DNA from 3 places in the Dehalobacterium formicoaceticum genome. Region 3 is predicted to be linked to each of the others. Evidence: riboswitches for the same ligand, from Rfam matches in the RefSeq annotation. Region 3 holds a riboswitch; each other region holds the start of a gene.
What was found. A riboswitch is a leader RNA that binds a small molecule or an ion and turns the genes downstream of it on or off. The one in region 3 is predicted to bind cobalamin.
Positions count from the first base shown of each region.

Region 1: it holds a riboswitch for cobalamin, as region 3 does, so the genes downstream of both, CEQ75_RS10605 (nucleotide-binding protein) here and CEQ75_RS18025 (energy-coupling factor ABC transporter permease) in region 3, are expected to answer to the same signal.
Region 2: it holds a riboswitch for cobalamin, as region 3 does, so the genes downstream of both, cobT (nicotinate-nucleotide--dimethylbenzimidazole phosphoribosyltransferase) here and CEQ75_RS18025 (energy-coupling factor ABC transporter permease) in region 3, are expected to answer to the same signal.

Region 1 is NZ_CP022121.1:2,186,739-2,191,001, reverse strand. It holds gene CEQ75_RS10615 (nitrogenase component 1) at 1-212, opposite strand, end outside; gene CEQ75_RS10610 (hypothetical protein) at 199-645, opposite strand; gene CEQ75_RS10605 (nucleotide-binding protein) at 639-1,484, opposite strand; cobalamin riboswitch at 1,588-1,762, opposite strand; gene CEQ75_RS10600 (IS1634 family transposase) at 1,977-3,836, shown strand; gene CEQ75_RS10595 (LysR family transcriptional regulator) at 4,037-4,263, shown strand, end outside.
Region 2 is NZ_CP022121.1:1,356,426-1,360,688, forward strand. It holds gene CEQ75_RS06745 (M56 family metallopeptidase) at 1-1,387, shown strand, start outside; cobalamin riboswitch at 1,611-1,787, shown strand; gene cobT (nicotinate-nucleotide--dimethylbenzimidazole phosphoribosyltransferase) at 2,001-3,128, shown strand; gene gltX (glutamate--tRNA ligase) at 3,324-4,263, shown strand, end outside.
Region 3 is NZ_CP022121.1:3,722,073-3,726,335, reverse strand. It holds gene secD (protein translocase subunit SecD) at 1-610, opposite strand, end outside; gene CEQ75_RS18030 (hypothetical protein) at 759-1,166, opposite strand; cobalamin riboswitch at 1,950-2,135, shown strand; gene CEQ75_RS18025 (energy-coupling factor ABC transporter permease) at 2,309-3,070, shown strand; gene CEQ75_RS18020 (energy-coupling factor ABC transporter substrate-binding protein) at 3,074-3,397, shown strand; gene CEQ75_RS18530 (DUF2292 domain-containing protein) at 3,527-3,679, shown strand; gene CEQ75_RS18015 (S-layer homology domain-containing protein) at 3,946-4,263, shown strand, end outside.

The sequences.
Region 1 (4,263 bases), 1.5 Mb from region 3:
CCTTCAATACCAAGAGTGACTTGGGCGTCGTCAAGTTTTGTCGTATATTGATTGGTGTTGGAAAAGTCTCGATATTCATCCACTTCTCTGATTGGCTGATTGCATCCACTGGGAGACAATAAGATTATCGAAGTTGGCAGATGGTATAACAATGAATGTAAGCCGGAATAATCACTCACAAGTTGCGGTAAGTATCGATCATAGATATTCATTGATTTTAGAAATCAACTCCTTCATTTTCTCCCTAGGCGCTCCTGTTCTTTTTGCAAAAGGTCCTCTCTTAAAAACATATACCGGCATATTATATTTCTCCCATAGCGTTCTTTGGGTTTTTTCAAACTTCATTCCCGTCAGTATTTCAGAGCAAGACAGGTAGAGAATCAGACCTCGCATCTCCCTCTTTTCGGATATCATCTTGGAAATATGCTCAATAAGCCGATCTTCATAGGAAGCTGATATTACATCGATGGGTTTTATTGCAAATGAAAAATACTGCTCTAATAGTTCAGCTCTCATTGCTCTAAAAAAGAGAACCCTTAAACAACCGGGAGGACCGATGGACAACACATAGATACCTTTCTTACTCAATGCTAATTCAATCAGTTCATTAAAACTATCCTTCTGAACTAAGGTTTTTTCTAACATAGCTGCCCCTCATCTACAATCAACGAAAGATATTCTTTGGATAATTGTTCCAACTCCCCCTCTTCCAGTGGTTTGGGGATTACCCCTGTAATCCCTGCCATAATAGTTTTCGATGTTTCGATAAATCTGCTTGCTATAGCTGAATCCGGATATTTTTCAATAACTGTTTTATAATCCAATTCACTAAATATAATCTCCTTAGCAAAAGGAATTTCTGAGATAATGGGTACTTTCACTTTTTCTGAAAAATCCCTAACCAATCCCCCCATAGCGTTATCATTTCGCTGATTATGGATGATTCCACCTAAGAAGGGTTCCTTTTGATCAGAAAACACCTCAATACTTTTTAAAATATTGTTTGCCGCGTAGATGGACATATATTCACTGGAAGATACCAGCAAGACACGATCTACATATCCTTCTCGCATGGGTACTGCAAATCCCCCACAGACCACATCGCCTAAAACATCATAAATAATCACATCCCAATCTTTATCAAAGATATTATGTTTCTCCAGTTCTTCCATCACGGTTATGATCCCCCGGCCGGCACAGCCAACCCCAGGAGAAGGGCCGCCTGTTTCAATACAAGATATATTTAAAAAACCTTTTTCCAAAAAATCCTCCTCAGCTAAGAAATCTCCCTTTTCCAAGATCAAATGAAGCATCGACTTGATTTTTCCTCCAACAATATTTTTAACAGAATCACTTTTAGGATCACAGCCAATAAATAAAACCTTTAATCCAAGTGAACCCATTGCAGCTGCTATATTGCTTGCAATTGTGGATTTTCCTATTCCTCCTTTTCCATAAAAAGCAATTTTAATCGGTCTCTTCAATTCATCATCCCTTTCATGATAGCCATCAAATCAAAAAAACTCTCCTGAACAATTAACAGAAGAGTTTATAAAAAAATAAAGACCTCACCTAATAATCCGTTAAGTTCGGTAATAACGAAATGTAGTAGTATCCTGGCTCAAGTTCATTGCCATCTATAACAACTTCCCAGAAAGATTCTTTCCAGTGTTGAAACATCTTATAGAGGCTCACTCTTACAGTGGCGTTACCGCATCGGATTTTAACCGATTTCCTTGCAACATTTCGAATTATTCAATTGATGCCAGTATATCATAGAAGTTTCATTAAAACAATCGGTTAATCTTCTTGAATTTCAATTGCTAGCTATTAGTTTATTTGACGGGTCTTCGACACTTACAGGCCTATCAAAATCCCTCAAAGCCTTTAAATAGGCTTATTTTTTTGTCAATTTTTTTAAAATAAATGTTGTATGTGGTGTATGTATACGGTATAATATATATGGGTGATGCGTCTTGAAACTATACTATGATAAACGGCTTAAAGATCCTACTTATTATGCGCAGCAAGGAATAAGAAACGGCAAAAAAACTACTACCAAAAATATCAAGAATTTCGGAAAACATTCCGAACTCTTGAAAATAACTGATGACCCCGAAACCTACGTAAGAGAAGAAATTAAAAAGATGAACGAGGAATACCGCGTTGGCAGGGTCACATTTAACCTAACTGCTAATTTTAATGAGAAAGTCAAGCATACACAAGACGAGGCATCGGCATCCACTTGTTTGAACATAGGTTATTTTGTTCTGCAAGATATTATGAAAGGTCTTAATCTTAAAACTTTTTTTAAGCAAAATATTTCAGAATGCAAGAACACCTATGATAGTTTTAAAATCCTCCGTTTCCTAACGTACGCTAGAATACTAAAACCCGGTTCTAAACTTTCCACCTGGAATGATTTGAATTCATATTATGAGCAGCCAGAATTTGATTACCAGCATATTCTTCGGTTTATGGATATTTTAGAGGAGCATTATGACGTTTACTTAACATGGCTTTATAAAAACAGTAATGCTGTCGTCAAAAGAGATTCTTCTATTATCTACTATGATTGCACAAACTTCTATTGTGAATGCGAACAACCTGACGAGGATATTGTTGATGAAGTTACAGGGGAAGTTATTTGTGGCTTAAGAAAATTCGGGATAAGTAAGGAGCATCGCCCTAATCCGATTGTGGAGATGGGGCTTTTCATGGATAGCCAAGGTATTCCCATCACCATGTCCCTGCATCCCGGGAACACAAGTGAACAAACTACTGCCATCCCCCTGGAAAAAGAAGTCTTAAAGATGCTGAATGGAGCCAAATTTATTTATTGTGCCGATGCGGGACTTGGTTCTTATAGCATCCGTAAATTTAATAGCATGGGTGGCAGGGCTTTTATTGTCACTCAATCAATTAAAAAATTAAGCAATACTCTTAAGGAGGCAGTTTTTAATGACTATGACTATCATTTATTGTCAAACGACTCCCCTGTCACAATCAAAAAAATGACAACCTTTGATCAGTACTCAAAAGAAAATTTACCTTTGTATAACGATTTTGCTTACAAAGTAATTTTTGCTGACAAAGCCCTTGACATTGGTTTAAGCGAAGAAATAACATTAAAAAATGGTAGTGTTAAGTCTAGGAAATCGACCGGACTTTTAAGGCAACGCTTAATCATAAGATTTTCACGAAAAATGATGGAGTATCAAAGATCAGTACGGAGAAGCCAGATAGAGCGGGCAAAAAAACTATTAGCTAGAAAGGATCCTGAAGAAATTAAGAAGGGACCGAATGATGTAAAAAGATTCATGAAAAGAATCTCTCATACAAAATCTGGTGAAAAGGCAGTTATTAATTATGTCCTGGACGAGGAGAAAATTGCTGAGGAAGAAAAATACGATGGCTATTATGCAGTGGCGACTAATCTCGAAGATCGTGCTCAAGATATTCTCGCAATATCACACAAAAGATATCAGATTGAAGAGTGTTTCAGAATTATGAAAACCAATTTCACCGGGAGGCCTATAAATCACAGATTGCCTAATCGTATCAAGGCCCACTTCATGATCTGTTTTACAGCCCTATTGGTATATCGCCTATTAGAGGCTAAATTGGACGAACAACATACTCATATAACTCCAGAAAACCTAATTACTACACTTAAAAATATGAATGTCACCAACGTACACGATATTGAATACATGGCACTCTATCATGGTAGCAAGGCCCTTGATACATTAATGGAATTAACATCACTTAATCTGGATAGGCTTCATTATAGACCAAAGGAATTAAACGGGAAAATTAAAAAATTATTAAACTAGTAATTACATACAACATTTCAAATTCAATAATTAGCTGGGAACCTGCTAAACACGCGGGTTCCCAGCTTTCTTTTTCTTCTAACTGTCGAAAACGGGATCATAGAAGTTTCACTAAAACAATCGGTTAATCTTCTTGAATTTCAATTGCTAGCTATCAGTTTATTTGATAGTATAATAGTATATTGAAAGGAAGTAATTAGATGATATCGTTACAAAATATGAGATATATGATTGAAATTTCAAAGCATCAGTCTATCTCTGCTGCTGCAAAATCCCTTTTTATTTCTCAATCCACTTTATCAACAGCTATTAAAGAAGTGGAACAAAGCCTGGGTATTGTTTTATTCAAAAGAAATAGCAGAGGTGTTGAGTTAACATATGAGGGCCGGGATTATATCAGTCATGCCAAGGATATTGTAGAACAAGC
Region 2 (4,263 bases), 1.4 Mb from region 3:
CCTCATGAGCGAGGATATGGAATTGTCCTGTGATGAAAGCGTGCTTAAACAAATGGGGGATGGCATTAAAAAGGATTATTCCTCATCCCTTTTATCTCTGGCGGCAGGTCGGCGCTTTGTAGGAGGCTATCCCCTTGCTTTTGGAGAGAACAACACGAGGGGGCGCATTATGAATATTTTAAACTACAAAAAGCCGAGGTTTTGGGTAACCATAGCGGGGATTATTGCTGTGGCGGTGATTGTTGTGGCATTAATGAGTAATCCCCAATCAGAGCAACTTACCATTCAGGATTATGCGGAGCAATTTGTGGAACAGGAAATTGCCGCTTATCCAAGTTATAATATTATCGATAGTAAAATTACCAAGCTTGAAAAGATGACTTCTTTTGATCATTTGCTTTCATCTCCCGTGGAAATATGGCATATTGAATATCGCCTGAAACCAGCGGAACCTGTCGATGTTATGCCCGGAGGCATGAGTACAGATGAGGGATGGATTACCGAAGAACGGGATATGGGGAAACCCCTGCTGGTTTTTTCTTATGAAAAGTCCAGACCAAAGTTTTTGGGCACGATGCTGAGCGGTGAGGGTGATTTTTCAAGACCGGCAGGCCAGGAAACGGCGCTGCGGATCTTTCTGGAAGGGAAAGATCTCCTGCCCCAGGAAACTTACCCGGGAAACCATATGGTGGTAAAATTTCCTCTCTCAACAGGGGAGACCAGTCAGCTCCTATTGTCTCAGCCAATTATGCAAGGGGAAGGTGGAATTTGGTGTGTTGAGCGCTGGATGGATGGAAACGGTACGGTATATCATCCTCTGCCGGATACAGATCTGACGATTAAAGCATATTATCAGGAATTACAAAAGCAAAGTGAAGCTGGAAATCATCCCGATCTATTAGACCCCATGCGCGTTGCTATTGATTTCATCAAACAAGGTCTGGGACAATGGCAGGTAACCATGGATGACCTTGTACCCCAATACGATGCCACGGCAGAGGATTTTTCAGAAACACCGGAAAGTCGTTATATCGGTTTTATTTCAAATTTTGATACCGAAACATACTCTAAACCTTCTTTTCATTTAGATCAAATCGAGTGGCTAACACTTGAGGATACGGAGAGACTGAAGGAACTGAATATTGACCCCAATGATTTGCCCAACGGATACTATATCCACAATCCGAAAAGTTACCCCATGGGTCATCAGGTGACAGACCAAACCGAATACCGAATTATTGACGGGACGGGGGAAGCTAACCATAAACTTGTTTCCCTTGAGGAGTTTGTTCGGCATCTGGATCAATTTAAGGATTTCACACCACCCTTTTGGGTTACAACCAAGGATGGATTTGTCACAAGTATTACGGAACAGTATGTGCCGTAAGCTTGATCGAAACAATATCAATATAAATCGCTCCCTATCTCCTTGATGGGGAGCGGTTTTTTTAACAGATCAGATGCTTATTTCTGACAAGGAGGATGTTTTTCTTTGATTTTTTCTTTCTGCTACCTTTGGGACTTTGGTGGAACTGTGCCAGCGAGATTAGGAATTATAAATTAGGATTGAATTTCTTGTGGTCTTCTGGTAAAATGATTTTATAGTTGAATTTAATAAATTGTTCTTAGGTGCCCCGACATGGGGAGAATAGGAAATCCGGTTATAATCCGGTACGGACCCACCACTGTAGAGACGAGTCTACGCTAATCCACTGGCATGTGCTGGGAAGGGGCGTTCAGGACGTTTGAGTCTGAGTCAGGAGACCTGCCTAAGAATAAAAAAGTCTTTCCAGGGTAACGGAAAGCGGCGGCGATGAAGGCAAAGTCCCGACCACAATAACCATTGTGGCGGGACTTTATTTTTTTTTACTTTCAGAAAGTATAAATTTTAAGGTTGAAAGTATAAGTGCAACTAAGGCTTCCGCCAGCGCCAGAGGCTTGGCGCAAGCCAAGATTTCTAATTAAATAATGAACTTGAAGGAAATTAGGAGATGATGATAATGAATAACACTATGAAATTACACGGTTTAGAAAATCTTAAAAAAGCCAATGGACAAGAGCTTGAGGCGGCATTGCAGGAGTTGATCCATGGGATTGAAGAATTGGATCAGGAAGCGATGCTTGCGATGCAAAAACGTGTGGATGCCAAGATTAAGCCCACCGGAAGTTTGGGTATTCTGGAGGATATTGCTCAACAGCTTGCCGGAATTCAACGCACTTCACAACCCACCATTAAAGGGAAAGCAGTTCTATTGATGGCCGGAGATCATGGTGTAGTAGCTGAGGGTGTCAGTGCAGCACCTCAAGAAATTACGGCTCAAATGTTCTATAGCTATTTTGGCGGTGGTGGAGGTATCAATGTCTTAGCTCGTAATGGGGGAGCGGATGTAATCTGTACCGACATTGGCATTGCCGGCCCCTTGGATCCCCCGGAACTCATGGAAAACCGGATCAAAAACGGTACGAACAATATGTTGCATGGTCCGGCGATGACTCCGGAGGAGGCTCTTCAGGCCATTCTTACCGGTGCCAAAATTGCTGCCCAAGCTATCGATTCAGGAGTAAATCTCTTGGCAACAGGAGAGGTAGGTATCGGGAATACCACGCCCAGTTCGGCCCTGATTTCCGTATTTACCGGTCAGCCGGTGGAAAGGGTTACTGGATCCGGCACCGGCATAAAGGATGCAGCTCTAGAGCATAAACAAGAGGTCATTAAACAAGCGATTAAGATTAATCAACCGGATCCTGACAATCCATTGGATACGATGGCAAAGGTGGGAGGACTGGAGCACGCTGCCCTCACAGGTGCTATTTTGGAGGCTGCCTACCAACATGTGCCAATTATATTAGATGGGATTATTGCAGCATCAGCAGCCCTTACGGCTGTCAAATTTGCGCCCCTTGCCAAGAATTATATGATTACTTCCCATAGTTCGGAGGAAGAAGGACAAACGGTGGCTCTTGAACATCTTGGTTTCAAGCCCAGACTTTATTTTAATATGAGACTGGGAGAAGGTACCGGTGCTGCTCTAATGTTCCCCATGGTAGATGCCGCTCTGAAGATTGCTGACGAAATGGCCACCTTTGATACGGCCGGTGTTAGCACCGGAGAGTTTTTAACCAGATAATCATTTTGTTAATCCCAAAAGAGTTTTGATGTAGATAAATTTACTATTTAGGTGTATAATTTAACTTGATACTTTCGGCCGATTGGTCAAGGTGCGAAGGCACTATTCTAAAGACGATTCTTTGTTAATTAGACAAGAGAAGCGTCTTTCATTTTACATTTAAGCTTTAAAATTATAATAAAAATGAGGAAGATTATGGATAATAAGAAATTAGCTGATTTGCTATTCCCCAAGATAACGAGATCAATTACTGATTATGAAACTGTATTTCCGGAGAGAAATTTAAGTGAGGACGCAAAAGTCACCCGATTAGCACCAAGTCCCACCGGTTTTATTCACCTGGGGAATCTTTACGGTGCTTTTGTTGATGAACGATTGGCCCATCAAAGTAATGGAGTATTTATGCTGCGCATCGAGGATACCGACGATAAACGGCAAGTAGAAGGCGCCGTGGAAACTATTATTTCCTCCTTGGAATTCTTTGATTTAAAGTTTGATGAAGGGGCCGGCATTGACGGGGAAAAAGGGAGCTACGGACCATATTTTCAAAGCAAAAGAGCAGAACTTTATCAGACGGCAGCAAAGCACTTAGTGGAGATGGGCAGGGCCTACCCATGTTTTTGTTCCGAAGAAGAATTGGAAGAAATCAGGAAACAGCAGATGGCTGAAAATGTTAACACCGGATACTATGGTAAATGGGCTCGGGATCGCAATTTATCCTTGGAGGAGATCCAGGTTCATTTAGCAAACCAGGAGCGTTTTGTTCTGCGCTTAAAATCCATGGGGATTCTGGAACAAACCTTTGAAATTGAGGATGCCATCAGAGGGTACCTTTCCATGCCGGTCAATGATCAGGATGTGGTAATTTTGAAAGCCAACGGCATTCCCACTTATCACTTCGCCCATGTGGTCGACGATCACTTTATGCGCGTGACCCATGTGGTGCGGGGAGAAGAGTGGCTTTCAACCTTACCGATTCATTATGAGTTATTTACGACTTTAGGTTGGGAATTTCCAGTATATTGTCATACCGCACACTTAATGAAAATCGATGAGGGAATTAAGAGAAAGCTCTCGAAGAGAAAAGACCCGGAATTGGGCTTAGAGTATTACATGAAATTAGGATATCATCCGG
Region 3 (4,263 bases):
CCGCATTGCCGCCGGTAATTTGTGATCTAACGACTGGTGCGGAAATTAGGGTTTCATCCATATAAATGGAAATACTTTGTCCAATCAGTCTTGCGGTAGCTTGGGCAAATTTAACCGCGCCATCATTGGATAATTCCAGTGTGACAACAGGTTGCATATTATTCTGTTGTATTTGGGCGGAGCTTTTTTTAACATCTGCGCCTTCTAAGACAATATTGCCATCCGGATCCCGAAAGGTCAGCTTAGCAGTTTCGCCAAGCTCGGATACGGCTTTTTGCGGGTCAAAATCTGCTTCATCGGATTTCCAAGGGAATCTAACAATAACCTTGCCGTTACTTTTGTCAACGGTAACATCCCGGTCAGTAATATTACTGGCATCCATACGTGTCTCAAGAATGGCTCTTGCTGCCTGGAGTTCACTCTCAGTTGGTGCCCGGTCCAGGTCTTTCGGCTCATAGGTGGCTTCTACTCCACCCCTGATGTCGATGCCGTAACGCATTTTGTCGGCACCTTTAAGCTCAAAATTGCCAATTTTTAATCCAAATACAGCAAGCAAAAACAAAGCAGCAGTTAATAAAACGATTATAAAAAATACAGGCTTTGACTTCATAAATAATTCCTCCAATTGTGATCCGTCATGTACCCTGCATTTCTTCAATAGTGCGGGATCCAGACGGATGAAATGTCACGGATAAGTATATTAAAAAAAGACTTATCCGGAAGGGACATATTATTATCCCATCATGAATTTAACCATGTCATTTCATACCATCTGTTTTATGGAGAAATGATAGCACAACGCTGAAATAAGACTGTGTATAGGCTTGATCCGAGAGCCTTGAATAATGGATAAAACAGGCTATTTGGATGATGACGATAGCAATAAGCGTACTTAGACTGTTTTGTGCAGCCAGCCACCGTAATTGCTTTACCGAAAAAATAAAGGATTCCATAGAGGTGTTTGCAGCGGCTAAATAATCAAAAAGACCGGTATTTGCTCCGCCGTTCACTGATGAATGTTCACTTCTGCCGCATAGAGGTGAAATATCAAACATATCAGAAGAGGTAACGCCACCGGTATTTAAAATAATTATGAAACTTGATAAAAATAAGGAGCATAAGAGCAGATACAATATAATACGATTGTTGGTGGTCTTTGTAATCATACTCCAGTTCTCCTTGTAGTATATTTCCGGGCGGTATATCCCGGCTAAATTAATATGGCTATTATGGCCAATAATATGATCCTGTATTTAAAGCAAAAATTATATACTAGCATATTATAGCACTGATTTATTGATAATAGGAATAAATTATAAATTTAATCATGAATTTAATAAAAATCAAATTTAACAAAAATTGTTATGGGGTACACTTTGTCTATGAATAAACTCTCACTTATACTGTATTACGGTTCTAGTGAGGTTTAGGTAACGCTTTAGAATTTGCCATTTGTTATTCCTTATTTGGTAGTTCGGCCGGCTTTATGCCGGTCTAGGTACATTTTTCTTGTAGTAAGTATTATCTTTGATGATTATTTTTATTTTTTAAATTCGCCAGATACAACTCAACACAATCCTTTCTTGTTATGATACCCGGCCAGGATTGAGCCGGGTAATTTTTTATCCGATAACTAACTGCCACTAATACCGCTGCAGAAACCCCTATTTTTGCCTAATTCAGTCTATATAGAGTATCACGAGCTATCATTGTCCACTACATATAGGGTAGAAAATCGTAAATTGAACTTTTTGCTGTGGAATCATATATTGCTTTTTTAAACCACCTATGTTATAAATATTGTAGTAAGATACAAATAATAGTGTATGCAAGGATTTTCTGGAAGATAAACTAGTAGAAACCTGCATGTTATAAGCTTTTAGCATAAAGATATTAAAAAGGCGTGTGTTTTGATCTCAAAGAGATATTTTGTTTGCATAGAAATAAAATTTAATATTGATCTATTAGGTGCCTGTATGGGAGAATAGGGAAACCGGTTTTATTCCGGTGCGGATCCGCCGCTGTAATCGAAGACGAATCCCCAAGATGTCACTATCCGGTTTTTATGTGGATGGGAAGGCGTGGGAGGAGGATGACACGAGAGCCAGAAGACCTGCCTTTTAGAAAGCTGTAGCCCGAGGAGAGAACGGCTTGGCTTGCTAAGGTTTACTGTATGTAGATTCCCCCCTGTATTAAAATTAGGGGGGATTTTTATTTTATAAAAGATTATATTACGGGAGGGAGGCGGTTAAGGTAGTTTGAAATTGTTACCTTCAAGAAATAAAAACAAAAAAAGGAGGAAAAATTCATGAAAAAGTATTTGCAATTGTTTGCAGCTTTTATACTTATGTTAGGAATTTTTAGTTTCTTTCCCCAAGAAGCTCGTGCTATGCACATTATGGAAGGATTTTTACCTGCCAAATGGGCAATTTTCTGGTCTGTGCTGACCTTGCCGTTTATTATCCTGGGTATTATATCCATTTCTAAAAAAGTTTCCAAAAACCCAGAGCTGAAGTTGCTGTTAGGAGTATCCGGTGCCTTTGCCTTTGTTTTGTCTGCGCTGAAGATTCCCTCAGTTACAGGCAGCAGCTCCCATCCTACAGGGGTTGGCTTGGGCACTGTGCTATTCGGGCCTCTTGCTATGGGTGTGATTGGTTGCATTGTTTTGTTGTTCCAGGCAATTCTTCTGGCCCATGGGGGTCTGACCACCTTGGGAGCCAATACTTTTTCTATGGGTGTGGCAGGTCCTTTTGTTGCATACGGTGTATTTGTATTTTCGAGGAAGGTCGGTTTATCCAACGGAATTGCCGTATTTCTGGCCGCCGCTTTGGGGAATTTGATGACTTATGTTGTCACCTCCCTCCAGCTAGCATTGGCTTTTCCAGCAGAAGTGGGCGGAATTGCTGCATCGGCGGTTAAATTTTTAGGTATTTTTGCCGTAACACAGGTTCCTTTGGCGATCAGTGAAGGCTTGCTAACCGTTGTCGTTTTTAATTTCTTGACAACTTACAGCAAGAACGAAATGGGATTACTTAATCTGATTTCCCCGAACAAGAAGGAGGCGAAATAAAAAATGAAGTATTCCTGGATTTTGATTCTAATCGTGATTATTTTAGCCGTAACTCCTTTATTCTTGGTGCAAGATTCTGAATTTGGCGGCGCGGATGGTCTTGCGGAAGAAGCCATTACGGAAGTTGATCCTTCTTATGAGCCATGGTTTACTCCTTTCTGGGAACCACCGGGAGGAGAAACGGAAAGTCTGCTTTTTGCGCTCCAGGCTGCTTTGGGGGCAGGATTTTTGGGATACTATTTTGGATTGAAAAAAGGACAGGCCAAGGCTGCAGCTAAATTAAGTAAGCTAGATGGCGAGAAATCAGGAGTTTTATCAAATAACTAACTAGCACTAAGTTCCTGGATAACGATTGTTAAGCATAAGATGGAGCAAAACTCCATCTTATGCCAAAAACTCTGTTTTAGGCATCAATAATTATTCGGACAAAATAAAATCAAATGGGAGGGGGATCGAGTGAAAGAAGCTAATTTAAAAATGATGGTGACGGAAAAGGAGAAAAAACTAATTGAGTTGATTCGCAGTACGGGATTTGGCGAATTGAAGGTTATTATCCAGGATTGGGAACCGGTGAGAATTGAAGAAATCACTAAATCTATAAAATTATAAGGCGTTCTTATTTAATGAAAATACCGAGCTTTGCATGAAAAACATATGGGAAGCAGATCCGAATATGTTGACGAAATAATGTACCTGGTTATAGAAAATGAGCTAGTGACGCTGACCGAACAACGGAGGCATCATCTTTTTGGATGATGTCTTTTTTTGTTTATCAAAAAGGATCAACCTTGCTGAAGCTAAGAGAAATTTTAGATTGACCTTGTCTGAACGTGTATTTTCAGTTTAAAGAAAAAATGAAAAAGAGGGGGATAAACATGAAAATTAAGAAAAGTATGCTTTGCTGTCTTCTAATAACTCTTTTACTTGTTTTTTCCGGTATCGTTAGCGCTAGTGAAAGTGTTAATTTTTATAAGGAAGCCCAGCAAAAGACAGTCATCTTTTACGCGGACAACAAGAATAACTTAACCCATTGGCAGGAAATAGTGGGATTGACGGAGGCTGGGGAGAATTTACAGGATGATCCATGGCAGCTGCCGGAATGGAATTTAGATACTTTAAATGAAGAGGCCGGTGTTTTGGATTATTTGTCTTTGATCCTTAGCATAGACGCGTCAGGAGAGGATCCGGCGAAT